3 regions of the Nocardiopsis sp. NPDC055879 genome follow, and region 3 is predicted to be linked to each of the others. Evidence: predicted binding sites of a transcription regulator. Region 3 holds the regulator's gene; each other region holds the start of a gene.

Region 1 (10,260 bases), on a different contig from region 3:
CACCCCCACGTCGAGCAGGCCGGTGACGGTGAACTCCTGCTCCTGCTGCTCGGCGTCGAGCACGGTGACCGAATCGCCCACCTCGAAACCGGTCTGGTCACTGATGGTGGTGGCCAGAACCATCTCGTCGTAGCTGTCGGGAAGTTCCCCCTCGGTGATCTCGTAGCGGGTCACCTCTTCCACGGCCATGGCCTCGGGAGGAACATGACTGAAGGCGCGTCCCTCGGCGTCCAGGAGCAGGCCGGGGCCTTGCCGAACTCCGTCGGCATCGGCGACCTCGGGCAGGTCCCGGATCTGGTCGAGCTGTTCTTGGGTGAAGGGCTCCGGATCCTCCCAGGTCCCGTCCTGGGCCTCCAAAGCCTCGGGGACGGCGATGGTGTCGACGCTGGAGGCCGACCCCATCACGGACTTCTCGTAGCTGGCCTTGAGGGTGTCGGCGAAGACCATGGTGCCGGAGATGAACATGACTCCGAGCAGGATGGCCAGGGTGGTGGTGACGTAGCGGGCCTTGTGCATGCGTAGGCCGGCCAGGGTGGTGCGCAACATGGTGGCTCAGGCCTCCAGCTTCAGCAGGCGCTCGGAGACCAGCTCGGCGGTGGGGTCGCTGACCTCGTCCACCAGACGCCCATCGCGCAGGAACACCACACGGTCGGCGTAGGAGGCGGCGACGGGGTCGTGGGTGACCATCACGATGGTCTGGTTCAGATCACGAGCCGAATCGCGCAGGAAGGTGAGGATCTCGGCGCCGGAGCGGGAGTCGAGGTTACCGGTGGGCTCGTCGGCGTAGACCACCTCGGGGGCGTTGAGCAGGGCACGGGCCACGGCCACGCGCTGTTGCTGGCCGCCGGAGAGCTTGGCGGGCAGGTGCCCGAGGCGATCGCGCAGCCCCACCACGTCGACGATGTGGTCGAAACGGGCGGGGTCGACCTTGCGCTTGGCGATCTGGGAGGGCAACAGGATGTTCTGCTCGGCGGTCAGCATCGGCAGCAGGTTGAAGGACTGGAAGATGAACCCGATCCGGTCCCGGCGCAGCAGGGTGAGGTCGCCATCGCGCATGCCGGTGATCTGGGTGCGCCCCAGGTGCACACTGCCGGAGGTCGGAACATCGAGCCCGGCCAGGCAGTGCATGAGGGTGGATTTACCGGACCCGGAGGGGCCCATGATCGCGGTGAAGGCACCGCGGTGGAAGTCGACGTCGACGCCGGCCAGGGCGTGGACCTGGGTGCCGCCGGTGTCGTAGGTCTTGGTCAGGGCCCGGGCCACCACGACCGGAGGGGCCTGGATGGGGGACTGGGGTTGTGCTGACGGCATGCTCACGGCGGGTGACTCCTGGATGGGACGGTGACTGGTCGACTCCGGTAGGGCGGACCTGAACCGGGCGTGTTCATCACGCTAGGTCCGCGAAGGTGCCCGAAACCTCCACCCACAGGCCGAACCGCTTGTCGGCCAAAGGCATGATGCGGGGCGGGTTCGCGACGCCTAAGTGGGGGAGGGCCCCCTACTTTCGTCGGGGGTTCCACCGGGGGCGCGTTCCGGTACGGACCCGGGCCCGGGTCCGTACCGGGGTGTGTGAGGTGGGTGTTCGGCGTGTGGCGGTCCCGTGGGCGTGAATCGGTGGGGGTGGCCGACGGGGAGCCGGGCTCGCTGGTCCCGGGCACTTCGATTTCGATTGTGAATCTACGTCGTCAAGGTGCTGGTTCGGATCTATTCACACCCTTAGAAGTCATGTGACTCAAGTCACGTCAAGACCCTGTCAGGAACACGCGAGCCGTCTCGTTCAAGGGGCACACGAACGGACAGGAGCAAGCTCATGCGACACCGCGTCATCGTCCTCGGGGCCGGCTACGCCGGAGCCGCCGCGACCGGATACCTCGCCCGTCACCTGCACCCCGACGACGTCCACATCACCGTCGTCAACGCCGAATCCGACTTCGTGGAACGAATGCGCCTGCACCAGGTCGCCGCCGGACGACCACCGCGTCGCCGCGGGCTCGCGGACATGTTCGCCGGCACCGGCGTCCACTTGAAGATCGCCCGGGTGACCGCTCTGGCCCCCGAGCGACGGACCGTCACCGTGGTGGGGGAGTCGGGCACCGAGGAACTGGAGTACGACACCCTGCTGTACACACTGGGCAGCACCATCGCCGACCACGGTGTGCCGGGAGTACGCGAACACGCCTTCCACGTCGCCGGACGGCCCGCCGCCGAACGGTTGCGGCAAAGGCTGGACACACTGGAGCCGGGCGGCCGAGTGCTCGTGGTGGGCGGCAACCTCACCGCGGTCGAGGCCGCCACCGAGATCGCCGAAGCCCACCCGCGGCTGCGGGTCGCCCTGGCCACCACCGGCGAGCCGGTCGGTTGGTCGGGCTCCCAGGCCCGAGACCACCTGGCCCGGGCCTTCGCCCGGTTCGGCATCGAGGTGCACGAACACACCACCATCACCAAGGTCGGAGAAGGGGAGGCCATCGCGGCCGATGGCCAGGTGTTCGAGACCGACGTGACCGTGTGGGCGGCCGGGTTCGCCGTCCACCCCATCGCCGCCGACAGCGGACTGGCGGTGGCCGCCGATGGTCGGATCAGCGTCGACCGGCGGATGCGCTCGGTCTCCCACCCCCAGATCCACGCCGCCGGAGACAGCGTCCACGCCATCGACGACCACGGTCGGCCGCTGCCGATGTCCTGCGCCTCGGCCGGATTCACCCGGATGCAGGCCACGTCCGCGATCATCGCCGAGCTGACCGGGACCGAACCCGCGAAGGTCCCGCTGTCCTACCTGGGCAACTGTGTCAGCCTCGGCTCCCGGGACGCGTTCTTCCAGGTGGTCGACGGCCGGGCCCGCCCCAAGACCTGGGCGCTGCGGGGATGGGCGGCCACCAGGGTCAAGTCGGCCGTGCTCCGCACCGTCGCCTGGAGCATGGGTCACCCCACCTTCGGGCTGCCCACACGCAGACGCCGGATCCGGCCGGTGTCCGTCGATACGGGGAAGGTGGTCGCCGACTAACGTGGCCTTCGTGGACACCGTCACCGTTGAACGGTTCGAGGCCAACCGCGACCGGTTGGCCTCCCTCGCCTATCGCCTGCTCGGCTCGGCCGCCGACGCCGAGGACACCGTCCAGGACGCCTACCTGCGTTGGCAGGCCTCCGACCCCGCTCGCATAGAGGTGCCCGAGGCGTGGCTGACCAAGGTGGTCACCAACCTCGCCCTGGACCGGCTCCGGTCCGCGCAGGTCAGGCGGGAACGCGCGGCCGGCGACTGGTTGCCCGAACCCCTGCTGGACGGAGACCCGATGCTGGGCCCGGCCCAGACCGTCGAACAACGCGAGTCGGTGACCCTGGCGGTGTTGCTGCTCATGGAGCGCCTCAGTCCGGTCGAACGCGCCGTCTACGTGCTGCGCGAGGCGTTCTCCTACAGTCACGCGGAGGTCGCCGACATCCTCGACATCACCGAGACCTCCAGTCAGCAGCATGTGCACCGTGCCCGGCGGCGGGTGGCCTCGGAGAGGGTCGCGGGGGAGGCCGACCGTTCGGCTGCGCGGCGCATCGTCGAGGCGTTCGTCGAGGCCGCGTCCTCGGGTAGGACCGAACGGTTGGTGGAGTTGTTGACCGACGACGCCACGGTGGTCAGCGAGGGTGCCGGTGTGGGCGGCAAGCTGATGCGCCGCACGGGTGTGGGACCGATCGCCGCGAACCTGCGGGCCGGTTTCAAACCGACCCCGGCCAAGCGCAGGCTCGTCGGTGGGTCGCCGTCGATCCACGCGGCCGTGGTCAACGGAACGCCCGCCATGGTCGCGGCGCTGGGGGACCGGGTCGTGGGTGTGGTGGCCCTGGGACTGCGGGAGGGCAAGGTCGTGAACCTGGTCGGTGTGTCCTCCCGGGGCCGGTTGGAACGCCTCAACGAACTCTGGCGTCGCGCCGAGCACGACGACCCGCTCATCGAACAGTGGTGACCCGGGTCCTTCGATGGCCGTTCCGCGCCGAGGCCGGTACACGGAGCGCTCACGCGGACGAGTATGCCCCGGTTCGGTCGGTGGGGGCGGGCAGGTCGAGGGGGAGTCGCCCGTCGGTGTCGGTCTCGGCGACGGGGGGCTCTCGGCCGGCGTCGCGGGGTGAGCCCGGGCGGTTCAGGCCGTGGCGGGCGGCGATCTCGCGTACCGCCGAGGTGACGATGCGCCGGTAGGAGGCGCGGGCGTAGGAACCGTTGCCGTACAGCTCCCGATACAGCGGTACCAGGCGCGGGTGTTCGCGTTCGAGCCAGGACCGATACCACTCGCGGGCGCCGGGGCGCAGGTGCAGCACGATCGGGGTCAGGCGTTGGGCTCCGGCCTCGGCGATGGCGGCGACGGTGCGTTCGATCTGCTCGACCGAGTCGGTCAGACCGGGCAGGATCGGCGCCATCAGCACCGAACACTTCAACCCTCGGTCGGCCAGTCGGCGCACCATGTCCAGGCGGGCCCGGGGCGCGGGGGTGCCCGGTTCCACGGTGCGCCAGACCTGTTCGTCGACCGAACCCACCGAGACCGCCAGCCCCACCTCGGTGACGCGGGCGGCCTGCTGGAGCAGGTCGGCGTCGCGCAGGATCAGGGTGCCCTTGGTGAGGATGGAGAAGGGGTTGGCGGCGTCGCGCAGCGCGGAGATGATCTGTGGCATGAGCCGGTAGTGGCCCTCGGCCCGCTGGTAGGGATCGGTGTTGGTGCCCATGGCGATGTGTTCGCCCCGCCAGGAGGAACGAGCCAGTTGGGCGCGCAACAGCTCACCGGCGTTGGTCTTGACCAGGATGCGGGTGTCGAAGTCCCGGCCGCTGTCCAGGTCCAGGTACTCGTGGGTGCGTCGGGCGAAGCAGTACACGCAGGCGTGCGCGCACCCCCGATACGGATTGATGGTCCACCGGAACATGGGGTCGGCGCCGGGGACGCGGTTGATGATGGAGCGGGCCCGGATCTCGATGGCGACCGGTTCGCCGTCCGCGCCCGCCTGGATGGGCGCGGGGGAGGGCGCGGTGAGCCCGGCCCGGCCGCTGCCTCGGGCCGGTGATGTGGTGGGTGCTTCGAACAGTGCGGTCTGTCCTGAGTCGCTGTCTTCTCGCAGGTTCTCCCAGCGCATGCCCTGATTCGAACATGTTTTCGAATGACTGTCCAGTCTTCCGACAGGGCAGGGATTCTCGCGGGGGAGAGGGCGGGCCGTCCACAGGCGCGAGGGGCCGAGGTGGCGCGGGAGGGTTCGCGTGGTGTCCCATTGATATGGGGGAGCCACGGTCTTCGCCCACTTCGCGCTGCCCACACCTCGAACGACCCCCGCCGCCCCACCACCCCGGGCACCTCGGCGGTTCCGCCGACTCCAGGCCCGGCTAGTCCAGGTGACGCGCCAGGTACGCGCTCGTCCAGCGCTGCATCCCACGTCCCTGAGCGTCCTGGAACCCCGGCATGGTCTCCTCGGGGTCGATCAGGATGAGGGTGTGGCCGGCGTCGATGAGTTTGGTCGCCATCGCCGCCGACGTGCGGCGCGCCACCGGCAGTACTTCGTCCACCCGACTCATGTCGAAGATGACCAGGTCGGTGGAGGGCGGGTTGTGGACCAGTTCGTGCACCAGCGCCTCGATGCTGCTCAGCACCATGTCGCCCTGGAGCACGTAGATGGTGGCAGGTTCACCCTCGACCGTCTCCTTTCGGATTTCGCGCAGCGCCGAACGCGCCGGCCGACCCGGTTCCATCAGGTGCAGCCCCAGGTCCTGCGAGAGCTTCTCCATCATCACCACGCCGCGGGCGCTGTTGCCGTGCTCGTCCAGCCGGGGTGAGAACGCCGCCACGCCCACCTGTCCGGGAAGTACCCCGATGATGCCGCCGGCCACGCCGCTCTTGGCGGGGATGCCCACCGAGGTGAGCCAGTCCCCGGCCGCGTCGTACATGCCGCAGGTGGTCATCACGCTCAGCAGGTGCCGGGTGGTCTGGCGGCCGAACAGTGACCGGCCGGTGTTGGGCTGGACTCCGCCGTTGGCCAGGGTCGAGGCCATCAGGGCCAGGTCGCGCACGGTGACCGAGGCCGAACACTGGCGGATGTATCCCTGCACGGCGGCGGCGGGGTCCTTGGACAAGCGTTCCGAGGCGTGCAGCAGGTAGGCCAGACCGAGGTTGCGGTCGCCGGTCGCCAGTTCAGAGGCGGCCAACGACTCGTCGATCACGATCGGCCGTTGGGCGAGTTCGGAGTAGAGCGCGAGCAACCGGTCCACCGCCGGCGCCGGTTCGTCGTGGATGAGCGCGTGGGTGGCGATGGCCCCGGCGTTGATCATCGGGTTGCGCGGTTTGCCGGTCTCGGGGTCCAACGAGAGTTCGTTGAAGGCCTCGCCACTGGGCTCCACACCGACACGGTCGAGGATGTCGTCCAGTCCGCGGTCCTCGATGGCCAGCGCGTAGGCGAACGGTTTGGACATCGACTGGATGCTGAACTCATGGTCGGCCTCTCCGCTCGCGTACACGGTGCCGTTGACCGTGCACAGGGCCACCGCCACGCGCTCGGGGTCGGCGGCGGCGAGTTCGGGGATGTAGTCGGCCGGGGCCCCGGAATCGACGTGGGCGGTCTGGGCGATGATGTCGTCCAGGTAGTCCATGATCGGTGAGCGCATCGGGTTCCCCTCGTGGACGCTGTGCCGTGGAGGCACCCTTGGCCGACTAACCCCACGGTAACCACGATCGTGCCCGCGCCCGGGCCGACATGCGCGCACACCCCTTCGGCGCAGCGGCGGCGGTACGGTCGAGGCGAGGAGGCGCCGGCGATGGACGACTACCGGGCATGGCGCGGTCCCCGCACGGGGGCGACGCTGTGGCGGGTTCGGACCGGCTCCGGCGAGGTGCGTATCCTGCCCGACGCCGTCATGGACCTGATGTGGTCCAAAGGCCGCTTCCTGTTCGCCGGCGCGGACACCACCGCCATGGTCTCTCCGGGCGAGGACGGTGCGGTGACCTGGGGACTGAGACTGGCCCCCGGCGTGGCGTATTCGCTGTTGGGTGTCCCCGCCCTTGAGTTGACCGATCGGCGCTTGGAGTTGGAGGAGCTGACCACGATCCCGCCCCGAATCAGGGAAAGCGCTTACGGTGATCCGGTCGCGGCGTTGGAGGACCTCTACGTGACGCTGTGGCGACGGACCGAACCCGACCCGATCCTCTTGAACCTGGCGGAGTCGTTGGACCGCTTCGCCCGGGCCGGGCTCGACGTCCCCGACCTCGCGTACCGGCACGAGATGTCCGAACGTACCCTGCGCCGCCTGGGCGACCGCGTCTTCGGGTACGGACCCAAGACCCTGACCACCATCCACCGTTTCCAGCACGCGCTCCACCTGGCACGTTCCGGCACATCGTTGGCCCAGGCGTCGACCGCGGCCGGCTACGCCGACCAGTCCCACTTGAACCGCGACGTGCGACGCCTGGCCGGAACGACCCCCGGAGACCTCCTGGGCCGAGGCCGGCCGATTCCTTCAAGACGATCGGCTCCGCGCATGACACCGTCGACGGCATGAGCATCGACATCGACCGGGCCACCTCGTTCATGACGGCCCACGCACGTGTGTTGGATCGGCGCCGCTTCGCCCTGCTCACCGGCGAGGCCACCGAGCGCGACCGGCGGGCCGTCCTCGCCGCGCTGGAGGGCTACCGCAACGACGACGGCGGCTACGGCTGGGGGATCGAGCCGGATCTGCGCGCCCCCGAGAGCCAACCGGCCGGCGCCCTGCACGCACTGGAGGCCATCGCCGAAGCCGGACCCACCACCACGCCCGCGACCCTCGGGTTGCTCGACTGGCTGGACTCGGTGACCCTGCCCGACGGCGGCCTGCCCTTCGCGTTGCCCGTCGCCGATCCGACCGCGTGCGCGCCCTTCTGGGCCCAGGCCGACCCCCGGGTGTCGTCGTTGCAGATCACCGCGGCGGTCGCGGCCCAGGCCCTCCGCGTGGGGCGATTCGACGCCGAGGCGAGGACGCATCCCTGGACCGCGCGAGCGACGAGGTACTGCCTGGACGCGATCGCCCGAATCGAGGAGGCCCCGTTCGCCTACGTCCTGTTATTCGCGCTGGGGTTCCTCGACGCCGCCGCGGACACACATCCCCAGGCGCGTGAGCAGCGGGCGCGCCTGGCACGGTTCGTTCCCGCCGATGGGGCGCTCCCGGTCGAGGGAGGCACCGAGGGTGAGACGCTCCACCTGCTGGACCTGGCGCCCTTGCCCGAACACCCGATGCGCGATGTCGTCGACGCCGCCGCCGTCACCCGTGACCTGGACCGTTTGGAGCGGGGCCGGCGCCCAGACGGGGGTTGGGCCGTCGACTTTTCGAGTCACTCCGAAGCCGCGGCCCTGGAGTGGCGCGGGTACACGACCGTCTCCGCGGTGGCCGTTCTTCGCGCCAACGGCCGATGAGGCGCGAGGTCGCCTGAGGGCTCATCCCGGGAGTGGGGCGGTAGGGCCGGGGAGGGGAGTTGAACCGTTTCCGCTCCGGGGATAGCGTCCGTGGTTCGCGAGAGGGAGCGCAGCGCACATGAGCAAGACTTCCCCGGGTGGCGGGTTCGCTCGGATCAGGCGGGCGGTGTTCGCCCGCCACTCGAATCCGTGGAGTGCCTGGAGCCGGTGGGCCACCATCCCGCTGGTCCTGCTCCCCGTCTGGACGCGCAGTCGAGGACAGGCCGCCGCGGTGGCCGTCTGGTTCGCCCTCAATCCGGTGATCTTCCCCCGGCCCGCCCATGAGCGGGCGTGGTCGACGCGGGCGATGCTCGGTGAGGAGCGGTGGATGCTGGAGCGGCCCCGGGACGCGGCCCTGGCCGTCAACGCCGCGGCCACGGCGGCGGCAGTGGTCGCGTTGATCGGGGCGAGGTACCGTCGCCCGTTGCCCACGGCGGTGGCCTGTGCGGCGCAGATGGCGCTCACGCTCGTGTACTGGGAGCAGATGGTCCGCTACCACGACCGCTCGCCGCGACGGGGAGAGCCCGCGTGGTGAGGGCCTCGAAGAGTCCTCGTCTCAGGGGCGATGGCCCAGGGCGCGCAGGAGATAGGGCAGGAGGCGGTCGGCGATGTCGTCGCCGTGGTCACGGCCGTCGTCGTCCGGTAGGAGGAAGGTGTGGCTGACCATGGGGCCGATGACCATCTCGGCGACGACCAGTGGGTCCTCCACCGGTGGGATCTCCTCGCGCAGCACACCGCGCTCCAGCAGGGCCAGGACCCGGTTTTGCAGGGGCAGGATGAACGCGTCGTAGAGGACGTCGGCCAGGGCACGGTTGTGGGCGGCCTCGCCCAGGATGGCGCGCAACAGCAACCCGGAGGGGCCCTGGAGCGCGGCGGCCTTGTCGTGCAGCAGGGCGCCGAGGTCGCCGGGCAGGGTGCCGGTGTCGTGGTCGGGCCCCAGGTCCTCGGCCCAGGCCTGTGCGGCTCCCACGACCAGGTCCTGTTTGGAACTCCAGCGCCGGTAGAGGGTGGCGGTGGAGACACCGGCGCGTCGTGCGACGGCGGCGGTGGTCAGGCCGCTGTAGCCGTTGAGTCGGAGTTCGGTGAGGGTGGCGTCCATCAGCGCGCGGTCCCGGCCGGCGTCGCGGGGCCTCCCTCGGGGGGCGGCCGGTGCGGTCGTGTCGGGCAGATGGTCCGTCGTCATGGGATGAATCCTAGTGGCCGGCACCTGGTAAAAACGAAACGTTTTCGTTTAGTATCCAGGGCATGGCTGACACCGAGACTCCCCAACCCCTGACGTTGACCACCGAGATCCCGCCTGTGGTCGCGCGTCTTCGGTCCACCTTCGACAACGGCCGGACCAAGCCGATCTCCTGGCGAAGGGCCCAGCTGCGGGCGTTGCGCCGGATGCTCACCGAGGAGCGTCCCACCTGGGACAAGGCCCTGAAGGACGATCTGGGCAAGCCCTCCCTGGAGGCGCACACCACCGAGATCGGGTACGTGGTCAATGAGATCGACCACATTCTGAGGAACCTGGCCTCGTGGCTGCGGCCCAAGCGGGTGGGGGTGCCGATGGCGCTGGCCCCGGCCAAGGCGCGATGGGTGCGTGAGCCGTTGGGCACGGTGCTGATCATCAGCCCGTGGAACTATCCACTGAACCTGGCGTTGGCGCCGTTGGCCGGCGCCATCGCGGCGGGTAACAGCGCGGTGGTCAAACCCAGCGAGCTGGCCCCGGCCACCTCCGGCGCGCTCGCCGAGTTGGTGCCGCGCTACCTGGACACCGAGGCCGTGGCCGTGGTCGAGGGCGGGGTGCCCGAGAGCACCGCCCTGCTGGAGGAGCGGTTC
Region 2 (10,260 bases), 140 kb from region 3:
ACACCGAAGGACCGGACCACCTCGACCCGGCCTCCACCGCGATGGTGCGCGCCCCGGAAGGCGCGATCGGCTACCAGGTACGCGGCGCCGACGGTTCCGACCTGACCGCGGTGAACGTCCGCGACGGCGAACCGCTCACCTTCGGTGGACCGGAGCGGACCACGCTCTCCGCCGAGGGCGGTGAGTACCGATCGTTGTCGGGCACCTCCCTGTTGCCGGTGCGCACGCGGGCGGGCTGGGGCGCGGACGAGTCCCTGCGCTTCGACGAGGACGGCGACGACCTCTGGCCGGCCGAGTTCCATCGGGTCCAGGCGCTGACCGTGCACCACACGGCCATGGCGACCACCGACGACCACGCCGCCGACGTGCGCGCGGTGTATCGACTCCACGCGGCCGAGCAGGCTTGGGGCGACATCGGCTACCACCTGCTCATCGACCCCGACGGCGTGGTCTACGAGGGTCGGCACTCGGGCGAGGACCGGATCCCGGTCTTCTCCGGGGTGCCGCTGCCCGGCCGCGCCCGTTCGGTGACGGCCGGCCACGCGGCGGGCTTCAACCACGCCAACATCGGGGTGTGCCTGCTCGGCGACTTCACCCACGAGGTGCCCACCCGCGCCGCCCAGGACTCACTGGTGACGGTGCTGCGGGTGCTGTGCGCGCTGACCGGCGTGGACCCGGCTCGGGAGATCGAGTACGTGAACCCGGACACCGGCGCGGTCACCCCGCAGGAGGCGGTGGCCCGGCACCGGGACTGGCTGGACACCGAGTGCCCCGGCAACGCCTTCGCCGACGTGTTCGACTCCGCCATCCGAGAGCGGGTGGCCCGTGGCCTGCTCTAGCACCCCTGTGGCGAAGGCCTCTTTTTGCAGGTCACGACGGTGACCACCTCGATATCCGGTTGCGGCGACCCTGGCCGGCGCGGCTATCGTGAGCGCTGCCGCCACGCCGTGGGTGCGCGGCGCGATTCGAGGAAAGAGGGTCCGACTCCACCATGACCACCGTTCAGAGCACGCCGATCATGCCCGCGGTCATCCTGGAGACCGAGCGGCTCCGACTGCGATCGGTACTCGAACGCGACATCGACGACGTGTACGCCTCGTGCGTGGACCCCGACCTCCAGCGGTGGGTTCCGCTACCGTCCCCGGGCGAGCCCTACACCCGGGAGAACGCGGAGGACTTCTGTCTGCGTCTGGCGCCGGGCATTCGTACGTCCGGCGACGGCCAGCACTGGGCCCTGTTGGAGCGCGAGGGCGGCCGGTTCGTCGGTTCGGCGGCCCTGCTGCGCACCGAGTGGCCCGCGAAGGTCACCGAGGTCGGCTACTGGATCTCGCCTTGGGGGCGGGGCCATGGCTACGCCGCCGAGGCGGTCGTGGCGGTGTCCCGCTGGGCGATCGAACAGGGCTTCCAACGGATCGAGATCAAGGCAGCGGTGGGCAACACCGCATCTCGCCGGGTGGCCGAGTCCACCGGATTCGTCCACGAGGGCGTGGAGCGCAACGCGATGCCGTTGAACGAGGGCCGCACCGACCTGGCCGTCTACAGTCTCCTGCCGACGGACCTGGAGACGACCCCGTAGACGAGGACGGCCGGGTCGGTGGTAGCACCGACCCGGCCGTCCCCTGTTCTCCCCCGGATCATCCCCACACCCGGGAGAGCAGCCACTCACCGGTGGTGGTGTCGTGCCGGAGTTCGTACACCCCCTGGGAGTAGGACGATCCGGCCTCGACCCTCCAGTGCCGACATTCGGGTACCTGGGAGCTCTCACCCGGTGTCCAGTCACGGCGCAGGGTCACCCACTGGTCGATGATCCTGCGCACCCCGTAGACCCGCCCGTCCCACACGAAGCGGGTGGGCCTGCCGTCCTCCTCCACGACCGTGACGTCCGCTCCGTAGTACCGCCCCACAACCGTTCCCCCAAGCATCGACCGACTCCTCGTTTGGCGTCCGGCGGTGCCAGGGCGCACCGCCGGGGTGCCCGCACGCGGGGAAGTACGAGCAGGCATTCGAACGTGTGATCGAATACTAGCGAAGGGAAGGCCGCCGTGGAACTGTTTCCGCCTCGACGACATCACCACCTGTGAAACCATCCGTGGGACCGAGAAGCCCCCGAGCCACGGACCCGCGAGCACCGTGGCACTCGGCGCCCCCCACGACCCCCACGAGGCATCCCACATGTTCAACGGGCACGACGGCCCCGCCACCCCCCATTCCGGAGACCCCACGGAGATCGACGGATACCGCCTGTCGCGCCGGCTGGGACGCGGCGGCATGGGCACCGTGTACCTGGCCGAGGACCACTCCCGGCGACAGGTCGCGCTCAAGGTCGTCCACCCCGACCTGGCCGAGAACCCCTCGTTCCGGCGACGCTTCGCCCGCGAGGTCGAGACCGCACGCCGTGTGGCCCGCTTCTCCACCGCCGGGGTCATCGACGCCCGCCTGGAGGGCGACCCCCTGTTCGTCGTCTCCGAGTTCGTCCCGGGCCCGGACCTGTCCCGGGCCGTGCGCGAACGCGGTCCCCTCCGCGGCGGTGACCTCGAAGGACTGGCCATGGGCGTGGCGGCGGCGCTCACCGCCATTCACCGCTCGGGTGTGGTCCACCGCGACCTCAAACCCGCGAACGTGCTGCTCTCCCCCGTCGGACCGAAGGTGATCGACTTCGGCATCGCCCGCGCCCTGGACGACGACGGCGGCGGCATCACCCGTTCCAGCCGGCTCATGGGCACGCCCTCCTACATCGCGCCCGAACTCCTGCACGGTCACCCGGCCACCCCCGCCGCGGACGTGTTCGCCTGGGGATGCCTGGTGGCGTTCGCCGGCACCGGCAGGACGCCCTTCCACGCGGCGACGGTCCCGGCGGTCCTGCACAACGTCACCACGGCCGCGCCCCGGCTCGACGGGCTGGACCCCGCCCTGACGGTCCTGGTGCGCCAAGCCCTCGACAAGAACCCCGCGAATCGGCCCACCGCCCAGGCGATCCTGGATCGGCTCGTGGGACGGCCCGGCGTCTCGGAGGAGGAGGCCGGTCGCACCATCAGCGCCACGTGGACGCCGCCCCCGGTCACGGCCACACCCCCGACCCAGACCGCACAGGGCGCCGGCGGACCCCCCACACGCCGACGCGGGCTCCTCCTCGGAGCCGGGGCCGGGACGGGCGCCGTGGTCCTGATCGCCGGTCTCTCCTTCGCCTTGGCGGCGGGGAACGACGCGCCCCCGGAGGACCTCACCACCCTGTACGGCTCCGACTTCGCCACCGACCCCGGGTGGGGCGACTCCATCTACGACGAGGACGACGGCCCTTACGACAGCGGCTACGCGCCGGGCGAGGGGATCGTGATGGCGATGGACCCCAACGCGGAGATGGATCCGAGCGTCGGACGCAACTGGATGGCCCCCTCCGCCCAGGGCGTGAACACCACCGAACGACTCCTGGTCACCAGCGACGTCCAGGTGCTGGAGGGCTACGACTACCTCACCGTCGGACTCCGGTGCATCCGCGACCTGCACCCGACCGACGCCGAACTGGACGAGGACGACACCGACGGTTACCCCGACCACCCGGACCAGGACTACACGGCGACCTATCGTGCCTGGTTGCGGGCGGACGGCGCGGAGGCCGTGATCGACAAGATCTCGGGCACCCTGGCCGACGACTCCTGGGATCCCGAGGAACTGGCCAAGGGCGAGGTCTCGGAGTTCCGCCCCTATCCCGCGGTCCCCACCGACGGAGCGGATCAGGCCACGTCCCGTGGGGAGGAACCGGAGCCGGTGAGCAACAACATCAAGCTCGCCTGTGAGTTCACCCCGGGCGACGAGGGTGAGGTTCCGACCGCCGAGATCCGAATGTGGGTCAACGACGGACTCGCGGTGAGCGCGGTGGACGAGGAGCCCTACCCGGACGACTACGCCGACCACCAATACGTCCAGCGCCAGGCCGTGCAGTACCACCGCGGTCAGAGCACGTCCCCGTTCCGGGTGCTGTACGAGAACTTCCGGGTGGAGCGGATCCTCGACGAGTGACCGTGGCGGTTCCCGCGCTTTGACGACCACCACCGACAGAACCGTTTCGTCTCCAGTGGGATCACACCCCTCCGAAACGCGCTCCGGTACCGGCGTCGGTACGCTGATAGGCGCTTATCACACGATTTGTGAGGACCCTCGACTGTGACGTCCAACGGCCACTCAAGCGGCAAACCCCTGCGCGCGGGCGACCCGCGCGAACTCGACGGTTACCGCATCGTCAGTCGGCTCGGACGCGGCGGCATGGGCACCGTCTACCTCGCCGAGGATCCCGGCGGCCGCTCCGTCGCCGTCAAGCTCATCCACCCGGACCTGGCCGACGACGAGTCCTTCCGGAAACGGTTCGCCCGAGAGGTGGACGCCGCCAGGCGGGTGGCCCGTTTCTCCACGGCCGGGGTCATCGACGCCCGGTTGGAGAGCGAGCCGCTGTTCATCGTTTCGGAGTACGTGGCCGGCCCGAACCTGGACGAGGCTGTGCGCGCGCAGGGGCCGATGCACGGCGGCACCCTTGAGGGTCTGGCGATGGGCGTGGCCGCGGCGTTGACCGCCATCCATGGCTCCGGGGTGATCCACCGCGACCTCAAACCCGCCAACGTTCTGCTGTCCACTGTGGGGCCGAAGGTGATCGACTTCGGCATCGCCCGCGCCATGGACGACGCCGGCGGCGGCATCACCCGTTCCAGTCAGCTCATGGGCACCCCTTCCTACATGGCGCCGGAGCTGATCCTGGGAGAGCAGGCCACACCGGCCGCGGACATCTTCGCCTGGGGTTGCCTGGTGGCGTTCGCCGGCATCGGGGACGCGCCCTTCGACGCGGCGACGGTGCCCGCGGTGCTGCACAACATCTCCTCGGCCGAACCCAAGCTGGACGGGTTGGATCCGAGCCTGCTGGACCTGGTCGGGGGCGCGCTGGACAAGAACCCCGCCAACCGTCCCTCCTCCCAGCAACTGCTGGCCAAGCTGACCGGTCAGGAGGACCCGGAGGAGTCGGAGGTACGACGGACCATCAGTACCTCCTGGGCACCACCGAGTAGCGCTCCGGTGGCGGGCACGCCACCGCCGGAGGAATCCGGTCCGCGGCGGACGGGTGCCGCTCCCACGGACCAGGTGCCGACCGAACACCTTCAGGGCCCCGGCCAAGGGCAGACGCCCAATGGGGGCGTCGCCCCGCCCATCGGCGGTCCGGTCCCGCCGCACACCCGACAGGCGCACCAGGGCGGGCCGGGCGCCCCGGGGCAGCCCGGGTTCCAGGGCCCCTCCGGTCCCCAAGGGCAGCCGGGCGTCCCCGGTGCGCCCGGAACCCAGGCCTTCCACCCGCAAGGGCACCGGCAAGGCCCCATGGGAGGTCACGGTGCCCACCCGCAGTCCGGCCCCCAGCACGGCCAGGGACAGGTCGGGTGGCACGGGCAAGCGCCCCCGTACGGTCAAGCCGCGTACGGGATGCACAGCGGCCCGAACGGCCCCGGTGGTCCCGGCGTCCCGAACGGCCCCGGACAGCCGGTGAACGGCGCCTCCGGTGGCGGCCGGCGCAAGCTCATGCTCATCGGCGGTGGTGCGGTCGCGCTGGTGTTGGTCGCCACCATCGGCGGCTTCGCGCTGTTCTCCGGATCGGACGCCCCTCCGGAGAACGTCACGAGCATCTACACCACCGACTTCGCCACGGACCCCGACTGGCCGAGTTCCACCCATTTCGACCAGCAATACCCCGACCTGAACAGCATCGGGTACTGGGACCAACAGAACGCCATGGTGGTCTCGATCGACTCGTCGTTCAAGGAGGGCCAAGGCGCGCGCGTCCCCTCCGTCGGGGAGACGCCCCCGCAGGTCCTCATCAGCACCACCATGGCGCCCCTCTCCGGTCCGGGCGAGGCGACCACGGGCGCCTACTGCTGGGGACAGGAGGATGAGGAGGGCACCATGTACGAGGCACAGGTCCGCCTGGACGGCGGCGAGGCGCAGATCCGTCGGGTGACCGAGGAGAGCGGCAGCACCGCGCTCGCCTCCACCACCGAGATCGAGGGGTTCTCCACCTACGACCTGTTCGACGAGGAGAGCGAGGTCGACGGTCTTCCCTACGACACGAACCTGGGTGACCTGGTCACCAACAACCTCAAGTTCTCCTGCGAGTACGTGACCGAGGAGGGCGAGGACCCGTACATGGACCTGAGCATGTGGATCAACGACGAACTCGCGCTGAGCACCGTGGACGAACAACCGCTGCCGGACAGCTCCGACCTCGACGACGACGAGCGACGCCAGGTCGGTCTGATCCAACGGGCCGCCTCCGGCAACGAACAGATCGCCGTGGCGTACACGGACTTCGCGCTACACCGCGTCGACACCGAGTAGGGAATCCATCCTCGGTCCCACCCGGCTCCGAAGCGGGCGTTCCCTCCCGAGGGCGGGCGCGTTAGCGTCGAGGCCACGACGACCAGGGTGATCCGGTGGCCCTCGGAGGTCATCGCGACAGGGAGGACGAGACGACATGCGCGCCATCGTGATGGAGGAGTTCGGCGGACCCGAGGTCCTACGCACACAGGAGATCGACGACCCGACCCCCGGCCCGGGCCAGGTGCTCCTGGACGTGGCCGCCCGGGGCGTCAACTTCATCGACGTCTACCAGCGCGGCGGCGTCTACAAGGTGGACCTGCCGTTCGTTCCGGGCATGGAGGCCTCGGGCACGATCACGGCGGTCGGTGAGGACGTCACCGACCTGAAGGTGGGACAACGCGTGGGCTGGGCGATGTCGCCCGGCGGGTACGCCGACCGCGCCACCGTCGACGCCCGCCTGGCGGTCCCCGTCCCCGACGGGGTCACCGACGAACAGGCCGCCGCGCTGCTGCTCCAGGGCATGACCGCCCACTACCTCACCTACTCGGTACACCCGGTGGCCGAGGGCGAGACCATCCTGGTGCACGCCGCCGCGGGCGGCACCGGGCTGCTCATCACCCAGCTGGCCAAGGCCCGGGGCGCCCGGGTGATCGGCACCGTCTCCACGGAGGCGAAGGAGGCCGTCGCCCGCGCGGCCGGCGCCGACGAGATCGTCCGCTACACCGAGGTCCCGGTGGCCGAAGCCGTCCGTGACCTCACCGACGGCGAAGGCGTCGCGGCGGTCTACGACGGCGTCGGCAAGGACACCTTCGACGCGAGCCTGGCCTCGCTGCGCCCGCGCGGGGTTCTGGCCCTGTTCGGGCAGTCCAGCGGCCTGGTGGAACCGGTGGACCCGCAGCGGCTCAACAGCGCCGGTTCGGTCTACCTCACCCGCCCCTCCCTCGCCCACTTCGTCACCGACCGCGAGGAGCTGCTGGGTCGGGCCCGCGACCTGTTCGAACTGGTCGAGCGGGGGCGTCTGGACGTTCGGGTCGGCGGCCGCTACCCGTTGGAGGAGGCGGCCCGGGCGCACGAGGACCTCACCTCGCGTGCCACCACCGGCAAACTGCTGCTGGTCTGAGGGTCCACGCGACGTGCGGTGGCCGCCCGTTGTCGGGGCGACCACCGCCATCGTCGTCGATTCCGTCCGGTCGGCCTCACTCGCCCTTGCGCTGGGACGGGGTCGAACCCATGTTGGCCCCGGCCCGGCGAACGTCGTCCCGGGCGTCGGCGACCGCCTTCTCGGCGGCCTCCGCGGCCTGCGCCGCCGCCTGAGATGAGGTGGACCTCGCCGGGTCCGGGCCGGTGATCTGCGCGGGGCCCGAGTCCCCCGCCTCCCGCTGCCCCTTCTCCGTGGACGGAGCCGTCTTGGCGGCGTCGCCGGCGAAGGCGTGCGAGACGTTCTTGACCGCCTCGGTGAACTCGCCGGGGATCACCCAGAACGTGTTGCCCTCGCCCTCGGCGAGGCTCGGCAGGGTCTCCAGGTACTTGTAGGCGAGCAGCTTGGCGTCGGCGTCGTTGGCGTGCACCGCCTGGAAGACCTGCTCGATCGCCTTGGCCTCACCGTCTGCGCGCAGGATCGCCGCCTGCTGGTCACCCTGGGCCTCAAGGATGGCCTGCTGGCGGGCGCCCTCCGCCTTGAGGATGCGGGACTGGCGTTCACCCTCGGCGTGCAGGATGGCCGCGCGCTTGTCGCGGTCGGCCCGCATCTGCTTCTCCATCGCCTCCTTGATGGTGGGCGGCGGGTCGATCGCCTTGATCTCGACCCGGTTGATGCGGATGCCCCACTTTCCGGTGGTCTCGTCGAGGACCCCGCGCAGCCGGGTGTTGATCTCCTCGCGGGAGGTCAACGTGCGTTCCAGGTCCATGGAACCGATGACGTTGCGCAGCGTGGTGACGGTGAGTTGGTCTATTGCCTGGATGTAGTTGGCGACCTCGTAGGCGGCGGCCTTGGGCTGGGTCACCTGGTAGTAGAGGACGGTGTCTATGTTGACCACCAGGTTGTCCTCGGTGATCACGGGTTGGGGACGCGAGCTGAAGACCTGTTCGCGCAGGTCGAACTTGGAGTTGACCCGGTCCACCCCCGGAATGATGAAGTTCAGTCCGGGGTCGAGGGTGCGGATGTAACGGCCGAAGCGCTCGATGTTGTAGGCGCGGGCCTGGGGAACGATTCGGATCGCCGACAAAGCGATGGCGACCAGGAGAACGGCGATGATGATGAGCGGTATCGCAGGGTCCATCTTCTGTACCTGTGCCTAGGTCGATTGGTGGCTTGTGCGGCTCGGTTTCGGATGACCGTGGTGACCGTGGTGGCCGTGATCAGTCCGCTTCGGGACGGTCCTGTCCCGGTCGGGTCTGGTCGGGACCGTTCGGCTCGATGGGTTCGGGCAACGCCTCGCGCGGATAGACCACGGCGGTGGCCCCGTCGATCTCCACGACGTCGACGTGCGCGCCCACCGGGATGACGAGGTCCTCGTCGATGGACCGCGCCGACCATTCCTCCCCGCTGAGCTTGACGAGTCCGTGGTCGGCGTCGACCGGCTCCAGGACCAAGGCGGATCGCCCCACCAGGGCGGCCGTGCCGGAACGAACGTCCGGTCCGCGGGCGATCTGCCGGTCCATGATCGGTTTGACCAGCCAGACCCCGGCGGCGGAGGCGGCGGCGAACCCGATGATCTGCACGACCACCGGTAGTCCCAGGGCCCCCAGGAGGCCGGCGACCAGTGCGGCGGTGGCCAGCAACCCCAGGACGAAGGTCAGGGTGAAGAACTCGGCGGCCCCGAGGGCGGCCGCGAGGATGATCCAGATCAGCCAAGCAGGCATGTTCCTGTCGGCCCTCCCGCTGTGGTTTCGGGTAGTCCTTAAGCTACCCACACAACCCTGGCCAACCACAAGAATCCGGTAATGGATACAGGATCGCGGCCCGTGGCGGGATGCCACGGGCCGCTCTCGTCCCCTATGCGCGGGTGGTGGGCGTCACCGGCCGCCGGAGAACTCGTAGACCAACTGGTAGGTGGGCCGGTTCTGCCAGGCGATCGGCCACATGTCGATTCCGCCCACCGACTGGTGGATCACGGTGTCGGCGCACAGCTGGTCACCGGCCGAGCAGTGCTCGTCCCCGGGGTAGACCTCCTCGGCCGGGGTGGCCGCGGCCGAGGCGAGGCTGTCCAGCAGCACCGTCCGGCAGTCGCCGAGGTCGCCCTCGCCGCAGTAGACCCGGTCGCCGAGCGCGCCGTCGACCTCCTGGTCCAAGGCCGTTCGCAGGTCCTTGTCCACGTACGACCACCAGCCGTACTGGAACGCCGAACCACGGTGCGGCTGCCCCTGGTTGACACTGCCCGGTTCGCCGCCGCCGATGGAGCCGGAGGGCGACTCGTCGGTCTGGACGGCGCGGGTCAGCTCCTCGTACAGACCCTCGCCCAGACCGGGTTCGAACTGGGCTCGCACCAGGATCGGCCACCAGGCGTCCAGCACCCGGATGGCGTCGGCGTGCTCGTAGTGACCGGCGTCGCGTTGGGGTTCGCGGCGCAGGGCCCCCGAGTCCGCCCAGGTGCGCAGGGACTCGACCGTCTCGGCGAGTTCGGGGTCGTCCACCTCCGCGGTGTCGATGACCTCCAACAGCAGTGGAAGGACCTGTTCGGCGCGCAGGTCGGCGACCCCGGCCTCCATCATCGTGCCGGTGAGGGAGGCCGTGGTGAAGCGGTGGCCGTCCTCGATGAGGCCGGAGACGCGACCGTCCAGCAGGTCGTTCCGGTGCACCGAACCGGTCGACCAGCCCGACGTGTAGCCCTGGGCCGGCTTGTTGTTCCAGTTGACGATGTAGTCCGGGTTGATCTGCTGCGGGTGGTCGGACGGCGGGTGGTAGTCGGCCCC
Region 3 (10,260 bases):
CCGCCTGCGCGACTGGCTGCTGTCCCGCCAGCGCTACTGGGGCACCCCGATCCCGATCATCCACTGCCCCGCCTGTGGCGAGGTCCCGGTCCCGGACGAGCAGCTGCCGGTCACCCTGCCCGAGCTGAAGGGCGCCGAACTCGCGCCCAAGGGCATCTCCCCGCTGGCCGCCGCCAAGGACTGGGTCAACGTGGACTGCCCCTCGTGCGGCGGTGCGGCCGAGCGCGACACCGACACCATGGACACCTTCGTGGACTCGTCCTGGTACCCGTGGCGCTACTGCTCCCCGCGGCTGGACACCGCCCCCTTCGACACCGAGACGGTCAACAAGTGGGGGCCCGTCGACCACTACATCGGCGGCAAGGAACACGCCACCCTGCACCTGCTGTACGCGCGGTTCTTCACCAAGGTCCTGCACGACATGGGCATGCTCGACTTCACCGAGCCCTTCGCCCGCCTGACCAACCAGGGCCAGGTCATCAACCAGGGCCGGGCCATGTCCAAGTCGCTGGGCAACGGAGTCGACCTGGGCCGGGAGATCGACGCGTACGGCGTCGACGCGGTCCGACTGACCATGCTGTTCGCCTCCCCGCCGGAGGAGGACGTCGACTGGGCCGACGTCTCGCCCACCGCCGCGATGAAGTTCCTCAACCGCGCCTACCGCGTCATGCACGAGGCCGGCGCCGCCAGCGAACCCGGCGTGGACTTCACCGAGGGCGACACCGACCTCCGTCGCGCCACCCACCGCTCCATCGACCAGATCACCGCACTGATCGAGGACAAGCGCTTCAACGTGGCCATCGCCCGCTGCATGGAGCTGGTCTCGGCCGCCCGCAAGGCCATCGACTCCGGCCCCGGCGCGGCCGACCCGGCCGTCCGCGAGGCCGCCGAGTTCGTGGCCATCGCCCTGTCCCTGTTCGCTCCCTACGTGGCCGAGGAGGGCTGGGAGAAGCTCGGGCACGTCGGCAGCGTCGCCGTCGGCAACTGGCGCGAGGCCGAACCCGAACTGCTGGTCCAGGAGTCGGTCACCTGCGTGGTGCAGGTGCAGAGCAAAGTCCGCGACAAGCTGTCGGTCTCCCCCGACATCGACCCCGCCGAACTGGAGCGCCTGGCACTGGCCTCGGAGAAGGCCCAAGGCTTCATCGGGGACAAGACGGTCCGCAAGGTCATCGTCCGGGCACCCAAGCTCGTCAACATCGTCGTCGGCTGACACACCCGACGGGGGCGGTGGTCGCGACCGCGGCCCCCGCCCCCTACCGTTGGGCGCAACACACATAGGGAGGCGGTGGCCCGGTGGGCGCTTCGAAGGATGGTCGAGCCCTGCACCGACCGTGGGTGCGGGCGTCGATCATCGCCGCGGGCGCGGTGGTGGTGAGCGCGGCGGCCATCGGTGGCGGCATGTGGGCGACGGCCGACGACCCCGACCTGCCCGGTGGCGACGACACCCACACCGCTGCCCCCACGTGTGCCGCGGTCCCCCAGGACACACTCGCCGAGGTACTGCCCGGGGCCGTCCTGGAGACCGACGACCAAGGTCCCCTGAGCGGCGGGGAGAACACCGTGTGCGTGTGGAGCACCGCGGGGGCCACCGATGGTGACCGGACGATCCTGCGCGTGGACCTGTCGGCCCGCTTCACCGACGCCTCGGCCGAACCCGCCGTCAGTGGCGACGAGGCGGCGGCCCTGGCCCATCAGGCCGTGGTGCCGACCCGGGGCGAACCCGTCGAACTCCCCGGCGCAGCCGGCGCCGAGGTCTGGCGCGGACAGCTCCCCGGCACGGCCGAACTCGCCTTCCACACCACCAACCTGTTCGTACGGGTCACCTACACCGGGGAGTCCGAAGGAGACCCCGTCTCCTTCGAGGACGCCCGGGACACCGCCGTGGACGTGGCCGGACGAATCGGTGAGGCGCTGTGAGCGGTACCTACGAGACCGACCCCGGAGCGCCTCCGCCACAGAGCCGTACCTTCGCGGTCGTCCTCCTCGTCGCGCTCGTGCTGGTGGTGATCGCGTTCACCGGCTGGCTGATCTGGTACCTGCTCCGAGGCGGGGCCGAACACGGCGCCTACGAGGCCGCCCCCGAGTGCGCCATCGGCGAGACCGAGGTCCTGGCCGAGCTCGTTCCCGACCATGAACTGGAGATCGAGGAGACCGTCGGCAGCGCCCAGGACACCTTCGGCACCGGATCGCAGTGCCGTTGGGCCACCCCGCAGGAAGGCGGAACCGCCGTCCCGGCCGCGGCCACGCTCATGCTGGTCGCCGCCCCGGTCGAGGGCGGCGACGAGACCGCCGCCGACACCCTGGAGTCCACCGCGGCGGGCAACGACCCACGACCGATCGACGATCTCGGTGACCAGGCCCTGACCTGGGTGGAGATCGGCGCCTTCGAGGTCGGCTGCACCGGTGTGCGCGTCTCCAACCTCTACCTGGAGTCCTGCTACACCGCCTCCACCGACTACGACGCCGTCGGATCGGTCGATGGGGAGGCGGCCGCGGCCGAATCCGAGCGGCTGGTCAGGTCGATCGTGGCGGAACTCCCCGAGAGCATCGAGGCGGACGAGACCGACTGAGCGGTCTCACCACAGACCCTCGACGAACTCCCGCACCGCCGGGGACACCTCTGGCGAGAACGCCCGGTCGGCGTCCAACGCGGCGGCGCCGGGGGAGTCGTCGTACTCGCGCAGCACGTGGTCGACCCCGGCCAGGTCCACCCGCTCGGCCCCCTCCAGACCACCCATCAGCCGGTCGACCTCGTCCCGGGTGATCTGGGCGTCCTCATCGCCCCAGAGCACCAGGACGGGGGTCCGTTCGGGCAACGCGGCGGCCAGTTCGGGCGGGTCGAAGGCATCGATCCAGGCGAGGAAGTCCTGGTTCTGCGGGGAGAACAGACCCGTGGTGTCGCCCTCGGGCAACTCCTGACCGCCCCGTACCGCGGCGCGCGACGTCCGGGCGTGGGACAGCATCCGCACGGCCTCGGCCTCACTGAGCGCACCCTGCGCCTCGGCGGTCCGGACCTGCTCGGAGACCTGACGGTCGATGACGTCGAGCATGCGCGTCCCCGGCGGAGCCGCCAGAACCAAAGCGGGTTCGGCGCCGTCGAGCACCTCGTGCGCGCGTAGCGCGTACAGCGCGCCTTCGCTGTGGCCCACGACGATCGTGCGCTCGGGGTCGACTTCGGGCTGTTCAACCAACGCCGTGTAAGCGGCGGCCATCTGGGCGTCGAAGACCTCGGGATCGACCGGTTCCTCCAGGGCTTCCCTCACCTCGTCGTCGAAGGTGGCGGGGTCGCCGCTGCCCAACTTGTCGTAGCGAAGGGTCGCCACCCCGGCGTCACCGAGCACCCGGGACAGGTTGAGGTTGGTGTCGGCCTCGGGGCGCCCGGCGCTGTTGCCGTCCCGGTCGGTGGGGCCGCTGCCGGAGATGATGAGCGCGCCCGGCACCCCGTTCTCGGAGCCGCTCTCCCGCGGCGCGGTGAACGTGCCGTCGACGGTGAACCCGCCACCCTCGAAGCTGAGCTCGCGCTCGGCACCGCTCACCCCCGGAGGTTCGGGGCCCTCTTCCTCGGCGGGGCCACAGGCCGAGACGAGCAGGGTGAGGGCGGCGATCACCGAGACCGAGCGGCCACGGCGTCGTACGCGGCCGCGGGCGACGGGGGTGTGGGCAGGAATGGACACGCCCTCAGCGTATCGGCCGTGCCCTCCCGCACCATCCCGGCCGTGCCCTGGTGGGCGTGGCCGGGGCGGTGCGGTCGTCGTTCCCGGCCAGGGTCAGACGCGGCGCATGACCGTGACGACCTTGCCGAGGATGGTCGCGGCGTCGCCGTTGATGGGCTCGTAGGCGTCGTTGCGGGGCATCAGCCACACGTGGCCGTCGTCCCCGCGACGCAGCACCTTGACGGTGGCCTCGTCGTCCAACATGGCCGCGACGATGTCGCCGTTCTCGGCGGTGGGCTGCTGGCGGACCACCACGAGGTCGCCGTCGGTGATGGCGGCGTCGGTCATGGAGTCGCCGACCACGGTCAGCATGAACAGCCGACCCTCGCCGACCAGCTGACGCGGTAGCGCCAGGACGTCCTCGACCGATTCCTCGGCCAGGATCGGGCCACCGGCGGCGATCCGACCGATCAGCGGCACCGCGGCGGCCCGGGTCGCGTCGGCGGTGAGCTCCTCGGGCTTGATGCTCTGCGCGGTGTCGCGGCCGGGGGCGCGCAGTTCGACCGCGCGCGGCCGGTTCTGGTCCCGGTGCAGGTAGCCCTTGCGCTGGAGCACCTTGAGTTGGTGCGCGACGCTGGAAGGGCTGGAAAGACCGACGGCGTTCCCGATCTCTCGGATGGACGGCGGAAAACCGCGCTCGCGCACATAACGCTGGATGCAGTTGAGAACGCTTTGCTGGCGCGCGGTCAGTTTGGGGGCTTCGGGCACGGCACCGCCCGTGTCACCCACGGGCGAAAGAACGGTGGTGTTTCCGGGGTCGACGACCTCGGTGTTGTCCTCCGGCACGGCCGGGCCTCCTCGGCGTTCGGTTCGGTCAGGGCCTGTTCGGGTGGCCGGTGACGGGTCCGTCGTCTCACGAGTGGGCGAGACGGCGAAACCGGTGGGAAATCAAGGTCAAGATTAGTCGTTGCACACGGTGATATCAAACAAGCGTTCGAGCGGCCGAGGACGGCGACTTCGCCTTTTCGGCGGGCCTTTCCGATGACCCTCGGTTAAGTATGTACACGCGTTCCCTCGCCGCTGTCCGTCGAATGCCGAAAACGGCTTTCCCGGTGCTTCGCCCGAGGCGGCCCCGGAGCGTGTCCCCGGAGGTCGCGTGGATGCCGGAAAGCCCGCCGGGCAAGGGATTCCTCACCTGTGGAACGCGCGCCGAACGGGGTCCCCCCGGGTGCGGTCCCCTTATCCTTGGAAGCGACCCCCCGACGTATTCGAGACCTCCTCCCCGGTGGAGGCGGGTCCTGAGCCCCCACTTGAGGAACACGCCTAGGGGCGGGTTGCGACCCGTGCCCCCGGGGTCTAGGTTCGACCACAACATCTGGTGTTACCAATGGGGTATGTGCCTAGAAGTTGTGGTTAGGTAGACTCAAGGGTTGTGGTTCGGGTATAGGGAAGCAGGTGAACCAGGATGCATTGTCCGTTCTGCCGTCATCCGGACACCAGGGTGATCGACAGCAGGTCCACCGACGACGGTTCCGCGATCAGGCGACGCCGCTCCTGCCCGGTCTGTGAGCGACGCTTCACCACACAGGAGACCGTCCTGCTCATGGTCGCCAAGCGCTCCGGGGTCACCGAGCCCTTCAGCCGGAGCAAGATCATCGCCGGGGTGCGCCGGGCCTGCCAGGGGCGGCCCGTCTCCGAGGACGCCCTCGCCAAACTCGGCCAACAGGTCGAGGAGGAGATCCGAGGCCGTGGCGTGGCGGAGGTGCCGGCCAACGAGATCGGACTGGCCATCCTCGTCCCGATGCGCGACCTCGACGAAGTCGCCTACCTGCACTTCGCCAGCGTCTATCGGGGCTTCGAGAGCCTGGCGGACTTCGAAGCGGAGATCGCCAGCCTGCGGACCGATCGTGAGGACGGGACGGAGAAGGACCAGGACTCCGATCCGGCCATGCCCACGGCCGACACCGCCTCATAGCGGGCCCGGGCGTTCACCGAAACCGCCCGAGACCGCAGCGACGGCAAGAACCCGCGCGGTCATAGCCGGTCCGCGCACAGCAGACACTTCGGGGAGCGTCATGACGGAGACCAGCAGCGGTTCGACGAGTCGCAAGGGGAAGAAGGGGCCCAAGGGGCTGAAGATCAAGCGCGTCTTCACCACCGAGGGCGTCCATCCCTACGACACCCTCGACTGGGAGCGTCGCGACGTCGTCATGACCAACTGGCGTGACGGCAGCGTCAACTTCGAGCAGCGCGGCGTGGAGTTCCCCACCACCTGGTCGATGAACGCCACCCAGATCGTGGCGAGCAAGTACTTCCGCGGCGCGCTCGGCGCTCCCGAACGCGAGTGGAGCCTCAAGCAGCTCATCGACCGCGTCGTCGGCGTCTACACCGAGACCGGACTCAAGAGCGGCTACTTCGCCTCGGACGAGGACGCCGAGATCTTCGACCACGAGCTCAAGCACGCCCTCGCCAACCAGTACTTCAGCTTCAACTCCCCGGTGTGGTTCAACGTCGGGACCACCTCCTCCCAGCAGGTCTCAGCGTGTTTCATCTTGTCGGTCGACGACACGATGGAGTCGATCCTCGACTGGTACAAGGAGGAGGGGATCATCTTCAAGGGCGGCTCCGGCGCGGGTGTGAACCTGTCCCGCATCCGCTCCAGCAAGGAGCTCCTCTCCTCCGGTGGCACCGCCTCCGGACCGGTCTCCTTCATGCGCGGTGCCGACGCCTCGGCCGGAACCATCAAATCCGGCGGCGCGACCCGTCGGGCCGCCAAGATGGTCGTGCTGGACGTCGACCACCCCGACATCGAGGAGTTCGTCGAGACCAAGGCGCGCGAGGAGCACAAGATCCGTGCCCTGCGCGACGCCGGGTTCGACGTGGACCTGGGCGGCGACGACATGTTCAGCGTCCAGTACCAGAACGCCAACAACTCGGTGCGGGTCTCCGACGCCTTCATGCGCGCCGTGGAGTCCGGTTCCGAGTTCGGGCTGACCTCCCGCACCACCGGCGAGGTCGTCGCCACGGTCGACGCCAAGGACCTGTTCCACCGCATGGCCCGCGCGGCCTGGGAGTGCGCCGACCCCGGCATCCAGTACGACGGCACCATCCAGGACTGGCACACCAACCCCGAGACCGGACGGATCAGCGCGAGCAACCCGTGTTTCCCCGCTGATCAGAAGGTGCTGACCGACCGAGGACACGTCCCCATCGGCGACCTTGTCCGGAGGGCGGCACAGGGTGAGACCTTCGCCGTCTACACGAACGACGTCACGGCGGAGGCGAATCCTCGGGACGCGGTGGTAGCCATCGTCCCCACGCAGTACATGGTCACTGGCACCAACGAGGTCCTCGAACTCCGGTTCTCGGATGGTTCCGTCTTGCGTTGCACCCCGGGGCACCGGGTGTGGACGCGTAATCGCGGCTGGGCGCACGCCGAGGAATTGACGGAGCAGGACCGGATTGTTCGTTCCTTCCAGTACGCTCCTCGGTCGAATCCGATCCAGGAGATCCCGGAAGACGCCCTCGAAGCGGCTCGGAAGGCCGCGAGCCGAACCGGTGTTCGGGAGCTGAACCTGCCGACCAAGTGGGACGAGGACCCGGACCTGGCTCACTACCTGGGGTGGTTGGTCGGCGACGGTTCGATCGATGACGCCAAAGTCGTCACCATCTACGGGACGGCTGAGGAACAAACCGAAATCCTGCCTCGACACCAGGCCCTGATCGAACGTCTCACAGGGCATCGGAGTAAGCCGAGTGCCCAACCCAACGGTACGCAACAGCTCAGGGTCACTCGGAGGGCGATGGTCGCGTTCGTCCGAGCTCTCGGAATGGGTGCGCACGCCGCCGACAAGACAGTGCCGCCCGTGATGTTCGAGGTCTCCGAAGAGACCGTGTTGGGTTTCCTCCAAGGGTTGTTCGACGCGGACGGATGCGCCGTGGATCAGAAGGTGAACGGCACTCGCTACGTCGGTCTGGGCAGCCGCTCCGAAAGGTTGCTCCAGGACGTACAGGAGCTTTTGGCGCCGTTCGAAATCGCGAGCCGTGTCTACCAGGTCTCCCAGGCGAAGAGGGATACGTTCACCTACACGCGCAAGGATGGCACGACCGTCACCTATGGTAGCGAGGGGCCGTTCTACGACCTGCGCATCTCTTCCGCTTCCATGCGGGACTACGCCGCCCTGATCGGTTTTTCTCTGGATAGCAAGACCGCGAAGCTCGGCAGCGCACTCGACCATCGCCGGACCTACAACACGCAGACGACGATCCGCCTGGTCTCACGCGAGTCCCGAGGGTTCGAGACGACCTACAACCTCACCGAGCCGCGTAACCACTCCTATATCGTCGGTGGCACTGTCGTGGCCAACTGTTCCGAGTATTTGTCCCTGGACGACTCCTCATGCAACCTCGCGTCGATCAACCTGCTGAAGTTCCTGCGCGAGGACGACTCCTTCGACGTGGAGGGCTTCACCGGGCTCACCGAACTGGTCATCACGGCGATGGACATCTCCATCACCTTCGCCGACTTCCCCACGGAGAAGATCGGTGAGACCACCCGCGCCTACCGTCAGCTGGGCATCGGCTACGCCAACCTGGGCGCGCTGCTCATGGCGACCGGGCACGCCTACGACTCCGACGGTGGTCGCGCGGTGGCCGCGGCGATCACCTCGCTGATGACCGGCGCGGCCTACCGCCGTAGCGCCGAGATGGCCGGTGTGGTGGGCGCCTACGACGGCTACAAGCGCAACGAGCAGGCCCACAAGCGGGTCATGCGCAAGCACGCCGCCGCCAATGACGACCTGCGCACCGTGGGCGCCCTCGAAGAGCCCATCCACACCGCGGCGACCGCCCAGTGGGCCGAGTGCCTCAAGCTCGGCGAGCGCAACGGCTGGCGCAACGCCCAGGCCTCGTTGCTCGCGCCCACCGGAACCATCAGTTTCATGATGGATTGTGACACCACGGGCATCGAGCCGGACTTCTCGCTGGTCAAGTACAAGAAGCTGGTCGGCGGCGGTTCCATGCGGATCGTCAACCAGGCGATCCCGAGGGCGCTGAGGAACCTGGGCTACCAGGCGGAGCAGAGCGAGGCGATCGTCGAGTTCGTCGCCGAGAACGGCCACGTCGTGGACGCGCCCTCGCTGCGCCCCGAGCACTACGAGGTGTTCGACTGCGCCATGGGTCACCGCTACATCGAGCCCATGGGCCACGTGCGCATGATGGCCTCGGTGCAGCCGTTCCTGTCCGGTGCCATCTCCAAGACGGTGAACGTGCCCGAGGGGGCCACGGTCGCCGACTTCGAGCACATCTACTACGAGGGTTGGCGGTCGGGCCTCAAGGCTCTCGCGGTGTACCGCGACAACTGTAAGGTCGGCCAGCCGCTGTCCACCGGCAAGAGCGAGGAGAAGACCGCGCCGGAGAAGGCCGAGGTGACCGAGACGCCCCGACCGGTGCGCCGTCGCCTGCCCAAGAAGCGGCCCAGCGAGACCACCTCGTTCTCCGTGGGTGGCGCCGAGGGCTACATCACCGCCGGCTCCTACCCGGACGACGGACTCGGTGAGGTCTTCCTCAAGCTCGGCAAGCAGGGTTCGACCCTGGCCGGGGTGATGGACGCCTTCTCCATCGCGATCTCCATCGCCCTGCAGTACGGGGTCCCGTTGGAGACCTACGTGGAGAAGTTCACCAACATGCGCTTCGACCCGGCCGGCATGACCGACGACCCGGACATCCGTATGGCGCAGTCGGTGGTGGACTACATCTTCCGCCGCCTGGCCCTGGATCACCTGCCCTACGAGGAGCGGGCCGCCCTGGGCGTGCTGTCGGCCTCCGAGCGCGAGGCGCAGCTGAACGGGGAGGACCCGACGCAGGTCGCCACCCAGGTGGAGTCCTACGCCCAGTCCGCCGCGCCGTCCAACCTGGCCGAGGAGCGATCCGAGACCCCGGCGGCCCCGCGTCCGGTAGGGGAGGGGTTCATGGCCGACGCCCCGCTGTGCATCACCTGTGGGACGAAGATGCGCCCCTCGGGCAGCTGCTACGCCTGTGAGGGCTGCGGTGCCACCAGCGGCTGCAGCTGATCCAACGCGCATGGAGGGGGAGACGGTCCGACCGTCTCCCCCTTTCGCGTTCGTGGAAGAACAGACGTCGGTGGTGTGGTCTCCCGTTCACCGGGCAGGAACTTACCACCGGCGGTAGCATCGCTCGTATGGGAGTCGAACTGATGGAAACTGGACGCGATACTCCGGAGGATGAGCCTCGGAGGCTTGTTTCGCAGGCATTGGACACTGTGAGAGCAGTGCGGAAACTCTCGCCGTCGGAACGCGCCGCCCTCGTCGCGGCGGTTCATGGGCTCGGCAAGTCGGCGCCCGAACTCTCCGATGACACCGCCGAGCCGAGTGAGCGCGCACGCAAGATCAGCGTCTCCATGCCGGAGAACCTCAGCACGGCGGTCCGGCGACGGGTGGGTCGGGGAGAGTTCAGTCGATATGTCTCCGAAGCGGTCGCGAGTCGCCTGGAAGCCGATCTCCTGGCGGAGCTGATCGAACTACTCGAAGAGGAGCACGGCGAGGTACCGGAAGACCTGGTGACGGAGGCGGAGGCGGCGTGGCCGGAC

The links. The regulator LexA, encoded in region 3, represses DNA repair genes until DNA is damaged. The targets are predictions, from matches to a motif close to TCGAACANNTGTTCGA.
Region 1: a site for LexA is predicted at 5,109-5,124, ahead of ACWGKS_RS08585 (Rv2578c family radical SAM protein). Genes of this name have one in related genera too.
Region 2: a site for LexA is predicted at 2,004-2,019, ahead of ACWGKS_RS12050 (DUF6504 family protein). Genes of this name have one in related genera too.

The regions. Positions count from the first base shown of each region.
Region 1 is NZ_JBSHCT010000006.1:62,219-72,478, reverse strand. Features, by position in the region: gene ACWGKS_RS08605 (ABC transporter permease) at 1-546, opposite strand, end outside; gene ACWGKS_RS08600 (ABC transporter ATP-binding protein) at 553-1,311, opposite strand; gene ACWGKS_RS08595 (NAD(P)/FAD-dependent oxidoreductase) at 1,811-3,001, shown strand; gene ACWGKS_RS08590 (sigma-70 family RNA polymerase sigma factor) at 3,012-3,947, shown strand; gene ACWGKS_RS08585 (Rv2578c family radical SAM protein) at 3,997-5,100, opposite strand; gene glsA (glutaminase A) at 5,345-6,616, opposite strand; gene ACWGKS_RS08575 (helix-turn-helix domain-containing protein) at 6,767-7,507, shown strand; gene ACWGKS_RS08570 (hypothetical protein) at 7,504-8,397, shown strand; gene ACWGKS_RS08565 (DUF6653 family protein) at 8,516-8,971, shown strand; gene ACWGKS_RS08560 (TetR/AcrR family transcriptional regulator) at 8,993-9,619, opposite strand; gene ACWGKS_RS08555 (aldehyde dehydrogenase family protein) at 9,682-10,260, shown strand, end outside.
Region 2 is NZ_JBSHCT010000008.1:264,644-274,903, forward strand. Features, by position in the region: gene ACWGKS_RS12040 (peptidoglycan recognition protein family protein) at 1-839, shown strand, start outside; gene ACWGKS_RS12045 (GNAT family N-acetyltransferase) at 992-1,576, shown strand; gene ACWGKS_RS12050 (DUF6504 family protein) at 1,635-1,922, opposite strand; gene ACWGKS_RS12055 (serine/threonine-protein kinase) at 2,173-4,017, shown strand; gene ACWGKS_RS12060 (serine/threonine-protein kinase) at 4,162-6,366, shown strand; gene ACWGKS_RS12065 (quinone oxidoreductase family protein) at 6,503-7,468, shown strand; gene ACWGKS_RS12070 (SPFH domain-containing protein) at 7,545-8,627, opposite strand; gene ACWGKS_RS12075 (NfeD family protein) at 8,707-9,210, opposite strand; gene ACWGKS_RS12080 (penicillin acylase family protein) at 9,364-10,260, opposite strand, start outside.
Region 3 is NZ_JBSHCT010000008.1:124,625-134,884, reverse strand. Features, by position in the region: gene leuS (leucine--tRNA ligase) at 1-1,210, shown strand, start outside; gene ACWGKS_RS11470 (hypothetical protein) at 1,294-1,917, shown strand; gene ACWGKS_RS11465 (hypothetical protein) at 1,914-2,570, shown strand; gene ACWGKS_RS11460 (alpha/beta hydrolase family protein) at 2,577-3,674, opposite strand; gene lexA (transcriptional repressor LexA) at 3,768-4,442, opposite strand; gene nrdR (transcriptional regulator NrdR) at 5,119-5,628, shown strand; gene ACWGKS_RS11445 (vitamin B12-dependent ribonucleotide reductase) at 5,729-9,724, shown strand; gene ACWGKS_RS11440 (hypothetical protein) at 9,943-10,260, shown strand, end outside.